DNA from 3 places in the Roseibium salinum genome. Region 2 is predicted to be linked to each of the others. Evidence: predicted binding sites of a transcription regulator. Region 2 holds the regulator's gene; each other region holds the start of a gene.
The links. The regulator PhoB, encoded in region 2, activates phosphate uptake and scavenging genes when phosphate is short. The targets are predictions, from matches to a motif close to TGTCATNNANCTGTCAT.

Region 1 (4,118 bases), 1.2 Mb from region 2:
GAGCGCGATCGACAGGTTCTTGTTCAGGTCCGAACTGATGCCGAGTCGTTTGGCGGTGTTGATCACGGTTCCGGCGCCCACTTCATGGGCGAGCTGGGCGGCAACCGTGTTGAGCGACATGCTCAGCGCGCGGGTCAGCGTCACCGGGCCGTAATGTTCTTTGGTGTAGTTTTGCGGCGACCAGCCGCCGATGGTGACCGGACGGTCGTGACGGATTGTCTGCGGCGTGAGGCCGTTTTCAAGGGCCGCCAGATAGACGAACGGCTTGAAGGCCGAGCCGGGCTGGCGCTTGGCATAGACCGCGCGGTTATACTGGCTCTTCGAGTAGTCCGCGCCCCCGACCAGCGCCTTGACGGCGCCGGCGGTATCGAGCGTGACGATCGCGCCTTGCGTGACGCCGTATTTCTGGCGGTTTTCCTTCAAGGCATTGCGCAGCGCGGTTTCGGCCGCCTGCTGCATGGCCGGGTCGATAGTGGTGTCGACAATGATGTCGCCTTCAATCGAGCCGATGAAATGCGGCAGGACGTCCATCACCCAGTCGGCGGCATAGTTTTCGCTTGCGGTGGTGTAGCGGCGCACGACCTTGGCCGGGGCCGCCAGGGCGTTCTTGGCCTCCTGGCCATCGATGTAGCCCTCTTCATGCATCGCCGCGAGCACCAGCTGGGCCCGCTCCTCGGCAAGATCCGGATTGCGGGCCGGGGAATAGCGCGAGGGTGCCTTGAGCAGGCCCGCCATGGTCGCCGCCTCGGCGATGGTGACGAGCCGTGCCGATTTGCCGAAATACCGGCGGGCGGCCGCGTCCACCCCATAGCTGCCGGCTCCCAGATAGACCCGGTTCAGATACATTTCCAGGATCTCGTCCTTGGAGTATTCGGCCTCCAGCCAGAAGGCGAGCACCAGTTCCTGGATCTTGCGCTTGAGCGTGCGGTCCGGTTCCAGGAACAGGTTCTTGGCAAGCTGCTGCGTCAGCGTCGATCCGCCCTGAACCAGGCGTCCGGAGGTCACGTTGGTATAGACGGCCCGCAACAGGCCGATCGGATCGATGCCGAAATGGGATCGGAAACGGCGATCTTCGATCGCGACCACGGCATTCGGCAGATAGGGCGGCAATTGTTCCAGGCGGACCGCTTCGCCGCCCGTATCGCCCCGGTTCGCAAGGAGCTGGCCGTTGGCGGCGACGATCTTGACATTAGGCGGCCGGGCGGGGACCTGCCATTCGGAGGTCGGCGGCAGATAGGCCGCGTAATAGCCGACGATCCCGGCAACGGCGATGATGCCCCAGATGCCGAGAACCGCGCTCCAGTAGGCGCCGCGCCTGATCAGGCGGCCGAGGCCCGACGGGGTTCGCCGCCGGCTTTTCCCTCGTCCGCTGCGCCGCTTGGCGCCGGAGCGGCCGCCAGAACCGTTTCGTGATTTAGGGCGTTGGGATTTCGCGGGCTTGCCGGGTGATTTCTTCTTGGTTGTGCCGGATTTCGACGTCTTTCGGGACTTTGACTTGCCGCCCGGCGCGGAGGCGCGATCCTGCGGCGTCAGACGCAGGTCGAGCAGGCTGCTGCTCCCGCTTCCAAATGTCGGCTCAATTCGCGGCTGGCGTTTCGCCCTTGTCGCCATCGATCATCCGTCCCGTTTTCCGGCAGAACGCCGGTTTCCCCGGTGATGATCCTAGAATGCGGCAATTTAAGGGGGTGTTAAGTCTGACATCCTTCCCCGGCCGCCCGGCGGAAATTTTCCCCGTTGGCCGCGGTTTAGCTCCCACAGAGGGCCCGAGGATCTGCAGGCGATCCGGCTGTTCGGGCGGCGGGTGCCGTCAGGCCGGCTGCTCGCTCGAATAGCGGCTGGCGTCCGCTCCATAGTAATTGACGTAGCGCGTATTAAGCTCGGAGACCGGCATGATGATCAGAACGTCCGTCGTGCCGAATTGGTGATCGATCACCGCGCCGTCGCCGATGAAGGCACCGAGCCGCAGATAGCCCTTGACGAGCGGCGGCAGGGCGCGCAGGGCTTCCTTGGCATTGATTTCCTCAGCCGGCATGCGGTTCATCTCCACATACCTGTCTTCCACCGCGCGCACGCGCCATTCTTCCGGCGCGCGGGCATTGTGATGCAGAAAGGCAAGCTGGCCAGCGATCGCATCCGGGTTCGTGCTTTCGATGGAAGCGCATCCGAGCATCACGTCGATCTTGTGGCGCAGCACATAGGCCCAGATGCCGTGCCACAGCAGCTCGACGGTTTTCTTGTTGCGGTAGGGCTTCAATACGCAGGACCGGCCGAGTTCCATGAAACGCTTGCCCGAATTGGCGTCGACCAGGGACTGAACGTCGTATTCGCCCGCCGTGTAGAAGCCGCTGTGCCGGTCGGCGATTTCCTGGCGCAGAATGCGGTAGGTGCCGACGATCTCGGGCTTCAGCCTGCCGAGCTTGTTGCGCTTCATCGAGGCATGATCGACCACCAGAAGGTGATCGCAATAGTCATCGAACGGGTCGGCGTCACGGCGTGTTGCCAGGGTATGCGCATCCGCAATGGCCGACATCTCCTGATAGAAGACCTGGTAGCGCAGGCGCTGAGCCTTTTTCACTTCGTAGAAATTGCGCGCCATGCGGACTTCGAGAGAGCCGATCCGGCCGAGCGTTTCGCCGGTCTTCACCGGCGTTTGGAGCGGATGCGCGACGTGCGGTGCGTTTACCATCGCCGCGCCGGGCCACATTGCCGGTGTGAACTTCCGCACCAGCTTCTTCGGAGAAAACAGCCCTTGCCGCATAATGGACATTCCACCCCCTCTTACCGTTTTCCAGGGACACCGGCAGGCGACCGGCCGCGCCTCGTTCGCATGCCGTCCTGCGTGCGCCGGACCGAGCGCTCCGAATCAGGTCACCGTGCTTCGATCCTGCCGTAGACCACGTTAATCCGACAACCGGATGACACCGCGCGTTTCCGCACTCCTGCCACAGGATCACCCGGCCGATTTCCAGCCACCGGACAGTTCAAGCTTAGCTCACTCTTGTGGATTTGTGAAATCTATCGGAGCGGCATTCCGTGCCGCGCTGCAAAAGCAACGCACCCGCTTTGATTGTTGAGAAAGCCCAATGCAATCGTGATATGCTGGCCTCCCATGAAACCGGTAGGGCTCGCTCAGATGATGAGCGCCGCTCCCGGGTCAGCGGCCGATTTCGGCAAGTGCATCGGAAATGGATTCCACGGACAGCGGCTTCGTCAGATAGCCGGCAGCCCCGGCCTCCGTCGCCTTGTCGCGCGCATCCTGCATGACATCCGCCGTGACGATCAGGATTGGTACGGGCGCGCGGCCGCTCGCCTCTTCGTCTTCCCGAATCTTGCGGATCGCCTCGAAACCGTCGAGGCCGGGCATGTGAAGATCCATGAGCACTGCGTCGAACGAACCGCTCAAAGCTTCTTCCACCGCCCGTTCCCCATCGGCGACCATCACCGGCACATGACCGAGCTTGCGCAGCATCGCTTCGCTCAGGAGGCGATTGATGTCGTTGTCTTCCGCGACCAGGAGACGCAAGGGACGGCCGGGATTTCGGCTGCGGCTGGCGAGAAAGCCGTTGGTGACCGGTTCGGAGCTGACATCCCAGGCGTGGTCGATGCCCTCGCCGTTCAATAGCCCGGAAAAGATCTGGATGAGCGTTTCAATGCGCACCGGCCGGATCAGGTAGGCCGCATACCCGGCTTCACGCAGGTGCTCCAGCCGTTCCCGCTCCGGCGGAGCGATCATGATGACCGCCGGTGCCCGGCAGCCCGACAGGCGGGCGGTGGCCAGCCAGCCGCCGCCGTCGGAAAGCGCGGAGTTGTCGACGACCAGAAGATCCGCCGAACACAGAGCTTCATCGAGATCGGAATTGCCCGGTGCCCGGACGGTGACGTCCGAGCCGTGGCGCGCCAGGCGCCTGGCCAGAAGCGGACATTCGATCCGGCTGTTGCTGACAAGGACGATCTTGCGTCCCTCGAGGCCGGCAAGGCGCGGGTCATTGCTGGAAGAAAGGCCTTCGGGAATCGGCAGCGAGACGCGGAAAGTCGCGCCGCCGTCTCCGGTGGGCCGCGCCGTGATCGCCCCGCCCATGAGGCCTGCCAGGCGCTGCGCAATGGCAAGTCCCAGGCCC
Region 2 (4,118 bases):
ACAGTCGGTCACGGCTTTCATCGGTCCCTCCGGCTGCGGGAAGTCGACTTTCCTGCGGTGTCTGAACCGCATGAACGATACGATTGCGAGCAGCCGGGTCGAGGGCCGGATCGAGATCGACGGTGAAAACATCTACGATCCCAGGGTCGATCCGGTGCGGCTGCGGGCAAAGGTGGGCATGGTGTTCCAGAAGCCCAATCCGTTCCCGAAGTCGATCTATGACAATGTCGCCTATGGGGCGCGCATCCATGGCCTGGCCCGCAACAAGGCCGAGCTGGACGACATCGTCGCCTCCAGCCTGCAGAAGGCGGGACTGTGGGAAGAAGCCAAGGACCGCCTGGACGAGCCGGGCACGGGCATGTCCGGCGGCCAGCAGCAGCGTCTGTGCATCGCCCGTGCGATCGCCGTCAGCCCGGAAGTGATCCTGATGGACGAGCCGTGCTCCGCGCTCGACCCGATCGCGACGGCGAAAGTGGAAGAGCTGATCGACGAACTGCGCGAGAATTTCACCATCGTCATCGTGACGCACTCCATGCAGCAGGCGGCCCGCGTCTCGCAGCGTACCGCATTCTTCCACCTTGGCGTGCTGGTCGAGGAGGGCCTGACCCAGGACATCTTCACCAACCCGAAGGACAAGCGGACGCAGGACTACATCACGGGCCGCTTCGGCTGACCGAAATACCGGATACTAGGGGACACACGATGTCTGAACATATTGTCTCGGCGTTTGACCAGGAACTGACGGACATGGCCGGCAAGATCGCCGAAATGGGCGGCCTGGCTGAAAGGGCCTTTGCGGATGCCGTGTCCGCGCTGGTTTCGCAGGATCTCGAGCTGGCCAGAACCACCATCCGTCAGGATGAGCGCCTGGACGCGCTGCATCACGAAGTCGAGGTGAAGCTGATCGAAATGATCGCCCGCCGCCAGCCGCTGGGCCAGGACCTCAGGGAAATCACCGCGGCAACGCGGATTGCCAACGACCTGGAACGGGTCGGAGACCTGGCCAAGAACGTCGCCAAGCGGGCGATTGCCATCGACAGCGGGCTGCAGTCCAAGAAGCTTGCCATCGGCGTCGAGCACATGACCGAGCTTGCCCTGTCGCAGCTCAAGCAGGTGCTGGACGCTTATACCCGCAAGGACGCCGAAGCCGCGCGCCGGGTCCAGGAGGCCGATGCCGAGGTCGATGCGATCTACACCTCGATCTTCCGCGAGCTGCTGACCTACATGATGGAAGACCCCCGGGTCATTACCCAGTGTGTCCATCTCCTGTTCTGCGCCAAGAACATCGAGCGCATCGGCGATCACGCGACCAACATCGCCGAGAACGTCTACTACATGGTCACCGGTGAGCGCCTGCCGGAAGAGCGCACGAAGATGGACGAAACCATGGGTCCTGCCTGAACCTTGCTCGTTGAACGCCAGGAATGAACTGTCCGGCGCTCGGCGCCGGTGAGGGAAGTGGAGCGATACTGTATGCCGAAGGTGCTCATCGTTGAAGACGAAGAACCACTCAGCCTTCTGTTGCGATACAATCTGGAAGCGGAAGGATACACGGTTGAATCCTGTGTCCGCGGCGATGAAGCGGAACTCCGGCTGAGGGAAAGCCTCCCGGATCTCCTGCTCCTCGACTGGATGCTGCCGGGCCTGTCCGGAATTGAACTGTGCCGGCGCCTGCGTGCCCGTGAAGATACCGAACGTCTGCCGGTCATCATGCTCACGGCCCGCGGCGAGGAGGCCGAGCGCATTCGCGGCCTGGCGACAGGGGCCGACGACTACGTGGTCAAGCCCTTCTCCGTGCCCGAACTGATGGCCCGCGTGCGCGCCATCCTGCGGCGGGCAAGCCCGGAAGTGGTGTCGAGCATGCTGCGCTCCGGCGACATCGAACTGGACCGCGAAACGCACCGCGTCCGCAGGAACGCCAAGGAGATCCATCTCGGGCCGACGGAGTTCCGTCTGCTGGAATTCCTGATGACGTCGCCCGGGCGTGTTTTCTCGCGCGAGCAGTTGCTCGACGGCGTCTGGGGTCACGACGTCTATGTCGACGAGCGCACCGTGGACGTCCATGTCGGGCGCCTGCGCAAGGCGCTCAACAAGGGCAAGGCCAGTGACCCGATCCGCACCGTCCGCGGCGCCGGGTACGCCTTCAACGATCAGTTCTCGGCAACAGGCTGAACCGTAGAGGCGCCACTGCCGCGCCGCCCGCACTGCCGAAAACGGGCACCCCCTTCACGAATGCCCATAGCCGTGGTGCACCCGGCCTAGCCTAGCGACAACCTTTCCTTCGTCCTCCCGGACGGAGCGAAGCGCAGATCCGGGACCGGTGAGCCGAGGTCTGTCGTGTAGGATGGAAGGAGAACGGGCTTGCGGCTCTCCGATCCCGGCGCGCCCGGCTGGCGATGGAGATCGCAGGGTCAGAAAACAAAAATGCCCACCGGATCGGCGGGCACTTCAAGTCTGAGCTGAACTGTTGCGTCAGGATGCCTGGGCGATCACCTTGCGGTCGCGGCGGCGGTCGGCGACCGGCTGGTAGGCGATCTTGCAGTGGTGCGCGCAATAGGGCACGCCGGCATCCGACTGGCGGCCGCAGAAATAGAAGTCGTCCGTTGCCGGATCACCGATCGGCCATTTGCAGGTCCGCTCGGTCAGCGTCAGGATCGTTGCACGCTGGGAGATCGGGACCAGTTCCGCGATCGGTTCCGGTTTTGCTTCGGCCACCGGAGCCGGTGCGTAATCGGCCTTCAGGGCGGTCGCGCCGATCGATTGCGGCTGGGCGGCCGGTTTCTTCGGTGCCGAAGTGCCCGCGGGAGCGTTGGGTCGTGCGCGACGCTGTTTGGACGGGTTGGAGGCCGTTTTGGCGCGGCCGGAAAGGCCCAGCCGGTGCACCTTGCCGATCACGGCGTTGCGGGTCACCCCGCCCAGCTCGCCCGCAATCTGACTGGCGCTCAAGCCGTCGCTCCAAAGCTTTTTGAGAAGCTCAACCCGTTCGTTCGTCCAGCTCATTGCCGCACCCTTTTTATTTGACCGACCGGCGGCCATTAGCCTCGTGACAAGCATGCGCTCGATCGGCATATCTAGTGCCTGTATCCGATTGACGTCACGAGATCTCGTGTCTGACTGCCCAGAGGTTACAATAGTGTTAATTTGTGAGGCAACCACTGGTCTTAAACCAATTGGGGATGAACCGACTTTTCCCCAAATAAGGCGAGCCCGTTGAACGTGTCGTGACTTCCCGATTTGCGGGCAAATACGGCATTTCCATTGACAGGCAACGGTAGGGACGGTGTATAAGTTCTCCGCTGCGTGCCGCCTCATCGGGGCGGCACGTTGCGTTTTGGCCTTTCCGTACCGTTATCGTGACGTAACCGGAGCGGGAAAGGCGCTAACAGGAGTTGTACGAGGAATGTCCGAGACGGCACTATTTGGAAACTACGCAAGATCGAACCTGTCTTTCGATCACGGGGAAGGTGTCTGGCTGGTAATGGCAGACGGCCGACGATTCCTCGATTGCGGTTCCGGTATTGCCGTGAACGCGCTCGGCCACAGCCACCCGCATCTGGTCAAGGCCCTGCAGGATCAGGCGGCCAAGCTCTGGCATGTCTCCAATCTCCACCAGATGCCGGAAGGCGAGCGGCTGGCGAAGCGGCTGTGCGAGGCGACATTTGCCGACAAGGTGCTTTTCGTGAATTCCGGAGCCGAGGCGATGGAGGCCTGCATCAAGTGCGCGCGCCGCTATCACTATGACAACGGCCAGCCGGACCGGTTCCATATCGTCACTTTCGAGGGCGCGTTCCACGGCCGCACGATTGCGACCATTGCCGCCGGCGGACAGGCGAAATACCTGGAGGGCTTCGGGCCCAAGGCGCCGGGTTTCGATCAGGTGCCGACCGGTGACCTGGATGCGCTCAAGGCCGTGATCGGCCCGCAGACCGCGGCGATCGCTATCGAACCGATCCAGGGCGAGGGCGGTATCCGGGAGATCCAGGTCGATTTCCTGCGGGCCCTGCGCAGGATCTGCGACGACAACGGCATTCTCCTGATCTATGACGAGATCCAGACCGGCGTCGGACGGACGGGCAAGCTGTTCGCCCATCAGTGGACGGGTGTCGAACCCGATCTGA
Region 3 (4,118 bases), 1.5 Mb from region 2:
GAAGAAGTGCTTGACCTGCGCCATGGTGATGTCCGGGAGATCCGAAATATCGTTGATGTCGTCGTAGCGCTTGGTCAGCTTGTGGCTCGGCACCGCGATGATCTTTTCGTCCTGGCCGGACTCGTCTTCCATCAGCAGGACGCCGATCGGCCGGCAGTTCATGATCGCACCGGGAACGACCGGCCGCTGGTTGACCACGACCACGTCGATCGGATCGCCGTCGCCGCAGAGCGTGTGCGGAACGAAGCCGTAGTTGCCCGGGTAGCGCATCGGGGTATAGAGGAAACGGTCGACATACATTGCGCCCGCGTCCTTATCCATCTCGTATTTGATCGGCTCACCACCAACGGAGACCTCAATGATGACATTGATGTCTTCCGGCGGGTTGTTGCCAATCGGCACGGCGTCAATACGCATTGCAAACTCCTGTTGATCGTCGCTGCGTCTATCGCAATCCCTTGAACGAAGTTCAAGCCCTTATTTTGCATTGCACCTAATTGATGAACGTGGCCGCAAAAGGTCGGATTGATCGGCATGAACGAAATGGCGCACCCAGGGGCGAAGAGCTGCAGGCAGGTATGTTTGCGCGCGCACCGGAAAGTGAAAACGGCAGGATGGCGCCGGTTCACGCAGATCGGGCCCGGCGGCGGTACCTGCAAGATCACCCGCATCGTTACGAAATCGAACAAGACCGCCAATGAGCCGGCCAGGCAGGCGGCGGACAAGACGACCGGGCGTTTCGACTGGTCCCGGGAACCCGTCACGATCGGCAATATCTTGGCTGAGGCTGGCATTCCCGTGTGATCGCGCCAGCGCCAGACGTCAGGCTCCCGTCACAGGCCAGGTGTAGATCGACAGTTCCAGCCTCTTGCCGCCCAGCCTGTAGCCGGATTTTGCCGCCAGCCGGCCGCCAAGCGCCTTGTAGAAGGCGCGGGCCGGCTCATTGTCGCTGAGAACCTGCACCGCAAGGCCGGCGAGGTTCTTTGCCGCCAGGGTTTCCCTGACATTGTCGAACAGCACACGCCCGAAGCCGAGGCCCTGGTATTCCGGTTTCAGATAGAGCTCGTAGATCTCGCCGTCCATGCCGGTATTGCGCAGCCGGCAGGACCCGTAAGTGGCGTAACCGGCCGGAATGTCGGCAATGCTGAGGATCTTGATGTCGACGCCGCGGGCAAGGGCGCCCCGCCACCAGCCGAGCCCCCTGCGGGAAATCATCTTCTGCAGGTCGACGCCATGCAAAACGCCGCGGTAGGCACCGAGCCAGGCTTCGCAATGAATTCCGGCAAGGGCCTCGCAATCCGCGGTCGTCGCCGCGCGCAGATCGATCAGGTCAGTGGTCATCGTTCAAAAGGATACAGCAACAGGCGGAATGGAAAAGAGGCAATCGCGGCCCGGCAACCGAAAAGTCGCTGCCGCCCCGTGGAGCGGCTTGACAGATATGACGATATTCGGAGGCGGTGGTCGGAAAAATGAAAAGGGCCGGCATATAGCCGGCCCTTCAGTTGCCCTGATGTTTGACTCACTAAATCTGGCAGGCCGGTAGCAACCTCGGGGGGCTGGGGGGCTAATGCATTCCGCGGTCCCTACTGGCCATACCCATCAGGGTATATTTGGAATATGGATAGTCAAAGTGGCTGGCCAAGGGCTGGAATGCGGCAAAAACATGAAAATTTGCGCATTCTTTTTGGGCAAAACGCAAAGGGGCCGTTTTTTCCGTATCTCCCCGGAATTTCGCCTGCCGGGGTTGCCGGATCCGGCAGCCGGAAAGCGCTTTCTGGCATTGCGGGCTTGCCATACACCCCAAAGCCAACGCATCATGACATTCGGGTGACGGGAATATCCAGAGTGATGATTCCCGGTCAGCAGCGAAACCGCGAGCGAAATGGAGGCGGAATGAGCGAAGCCGACGATAGCGCGTTTCAGCGCGGCAGGGGGCTGAGCCCGCTGCCGCAAGGCCACCCGGCCCCCTCTCCCAAACCCGTCGTTGCCTTCAACCGGCGCGAACTCGATACCATCCTTCGTCTCTACGGACGCATGGTCTCCGACGGCGAGTGGCGGGACTATGCCATCGACCTTCTGAAGGACAGGGCCGTCTTCTCCGTATTCCGCAGATCTTCCGAAATGCCGCTCTACCGGATCGAGAAGGATCCGAAGCTTGCCCGGCGCCAGGGGGCCTATTCCGTCATTGCCGCCGGCGGCATGATCCTGAAGCGCGGCCATGACCTCGGCCAGGTCCTGCGGGTGCTGGAAAAGAAGAAGCATCTGAGCGTGGTCGAGGCCTGACCGCACCGGGTCTTGTCTGGCGGATCGTGCCTGGTGGATCCTGAGACCGCCGCCTCGCGCTGCAGCGCGGCTGTTCCGTGCCGTCGTGCCAATAAGGGTGGACGGACCGCCGCGAGCCGTGGGCGGAAACGCCCTGTTCCGGCTTATGAAATCCCCTGGACACACGCAGGCGACAACACCTTGGCCAAACAAAAAGCCCGGCGCTTGGCCGGGCTTCAGACTGCTGACAAACCCGCCGATTTCGGCGGGTTTGTTTTTTGAGATTTGTTTTGCCGTTATTTCTGGGTTTTGAATTTAGCGTGGTCGGGCTTTTTGCCTGTCAGGCCCGTACTTGTTTGGGTGGTTTGGTGAGGGCCATCGCGATCTTCTTGATGTTCTGGGCGGCGGCGGCGAGGAGGCACTGCATCTGGACGCGCACCAGACTTCGGAACCTGGCGTATCTGTGGCCATGGAGCTGTTTGGCATCGGCAAACGAACGCTCCACGGTTTCCTTTCGACGCTTGTAAACAGCCTTGCCCCAGGGTGTCAGGCGATATGTATCGCTTCGCTCCCTGCTCTCCTGCCAGACATGGCGGGTGATGGTGCGCTCAGCCCTGGCATTGGAGGTGCAGGAGGCCAGAAGCGGACACTTTTTGCAGATGGCAGGGTCGGAGCGGTAGTGTTTGTAGCCGTTCCTGTCCGTCGTTGCATAGGTCAGCAGCCGGCCTTCGGGACAACGGTAGCCATCGGTTTGCTCCTCGTAAGCGAAGCTTGATTTGCGCATCATGCCGGGCTTTGGGGCAGACGGGCGGCGGTATCCGGTCACCCCCAGAATATCCCGCTCCTCCAGTCCCCGGGCTATCGCTGAAGTGGCATAGCCCGCATCAAGACCAACCGCCTTGACCTGGAAGCTGAAGCGGTGTGCCTGACGGTCCAGCCGGTTCAGATAAACAATGCTGTCATGGACATTGGCCGGTGTGGTGAAGGTGTCCGTGACGATCCCCAATTTACCGTCCACCGTGCGGTGGTCCAGATAGAAGAAGCCCTTTGGCTTGCCCTCACGCACCATGTAGCCGCTGTCCGGATCCGTGCGGCTCACCTTGGTTTGCTTGACCTCAGGAGAGCGCTCCTGCTCCTTTAGCGGCTTCTGGCCATGCAGCCTGCGTTCCGCCTCAACCGCCCGGTCCAGGTCCGCCCAATAATCGGCCCGTGACTTCTCGATTTGAGCCAGATCGTATTTGCCTTTGTTGGCATTCGCCTTCAGATGTGTCGAGATCCGTATAAAGCACCGTGCCGTCTACAAGGCCATGAGCGATCGCCTGCTCGACAATGTGGTCGAAGATATCCTGGGCGACAGACGCGTCGTTGTAGCGACGCCGCCGGTTCTGGCTCAGTGTCGAGGCGTCGAACACCTTGTCCGTCAGCTTCAGCCGCAAGAACCAGCGGTAGGCGACATTCACCTCGATCTCGCGCACCAACTGGCGCTCCGAGCGGATGCCGAACAGGTAACCGATGAACAACGCCTTGAACATCAACGTCGGATCCAGCGGTGGACGGCCGTTGTCTGCGCAGTAGAGCGCCGAGACACGGTCATGGACGAACGAAAAGTCGATCACCGCGTCAATCTTGCGCAAAAGGTGATCGGCGGGAACAAGCTGCTCGAGTGTAACCATCTCGAGCGCTGTCTGATCGGGGCCGGGCTTCTTCAACATCTAAACAGTGAATCAAAAACCCCTGGACAATGCCAGGGGTTTGTCAGCAGTCTGAAGCCCGGCGCTTGGCCGGGCTTTTTTCGTTTCAGGATGCAGCGGCAGTTATTCGCGGTTGCCGAACAGCTGCAGCAGCATCAGGAACAG

Region 1: a site for PhoB is predicted at 2,905-2,921, ahead of olsB (l-ornithine N(alpha)-acyltransferase). Genes of this name have one in related genera too.
Region 3: a site for PhoB is predicted at 1,817-1,833, ahead of ON753_RS21980 (DUF2794 domain-containing protein). Genes of this name have one in related genera too.

What each region holds. Positions count from the first base shown of each region.
Region 1 is NZ_JAPEVI010000003.1:3,491,653-3,495,770, reverse strand. It holds gene ON753_RS20690 (transglycosylase domain-containing protein) at 1-1,611, opposite strand, end outside; gene olsB (l-ornithine N(alpha)-acyltransferase) at 1,808-2,758, opposite strand; gene ON753_RS20680 (PAS domain-containing hybrid sensor histidine kinase/response regulator) at 3,155-4,118, opposite strand, start outside.
Region 2 is NZ_JAPEVI010000003.1:2,265,935-2,270,052, reverse strand. It holds gene pstB (phosphate ABC transporter ATP-binding protein PstB) at 1-673, shown strand, start outside; gene phoU (phosphate signaling complex protein PhoU) at 703-1,401, shown strand; gene phoB (phosphate regulon transcriptional regulator PhoB) at 1,474-2,172, shown strand; gene ON753_RS15050 (GcrA family cell cycle regulator) at 2,473-3,000, opposite strand; gene ON753_RS15045 (aspartate aminotransferase family protein) at 3,401-4,118, shown strand, end outside.
Region 3 is NZ_JAPEVI010000003.1:3,752,946-3,757,063, forward strand. It holds gene ppa (inorganic diphosphatase) at 1-417, opposite strand, end outside; gene ON753_RS21970 (hypothetical protein) at 526-804, shown strand; gene ON753_RS21975 (GNAT family N-acetyltransferase) at 823-1,341, opposite strand; gene ON753_RS21980 (DUF2794 domain-containing protein) at 1,894-2,283, shown strand; one part of gene ON753_RS21985 (IS1182 family transposase) at 2,603-3,535, opposite strand; one part of gene ON753_RS21985 (IS1182 family transposase) at 3,537-3,974, opposite strand; gene ON753_RS21990 (Bax inhibitor-1/YccA family protein) at 4,077-4,118, opposite strand, start outside.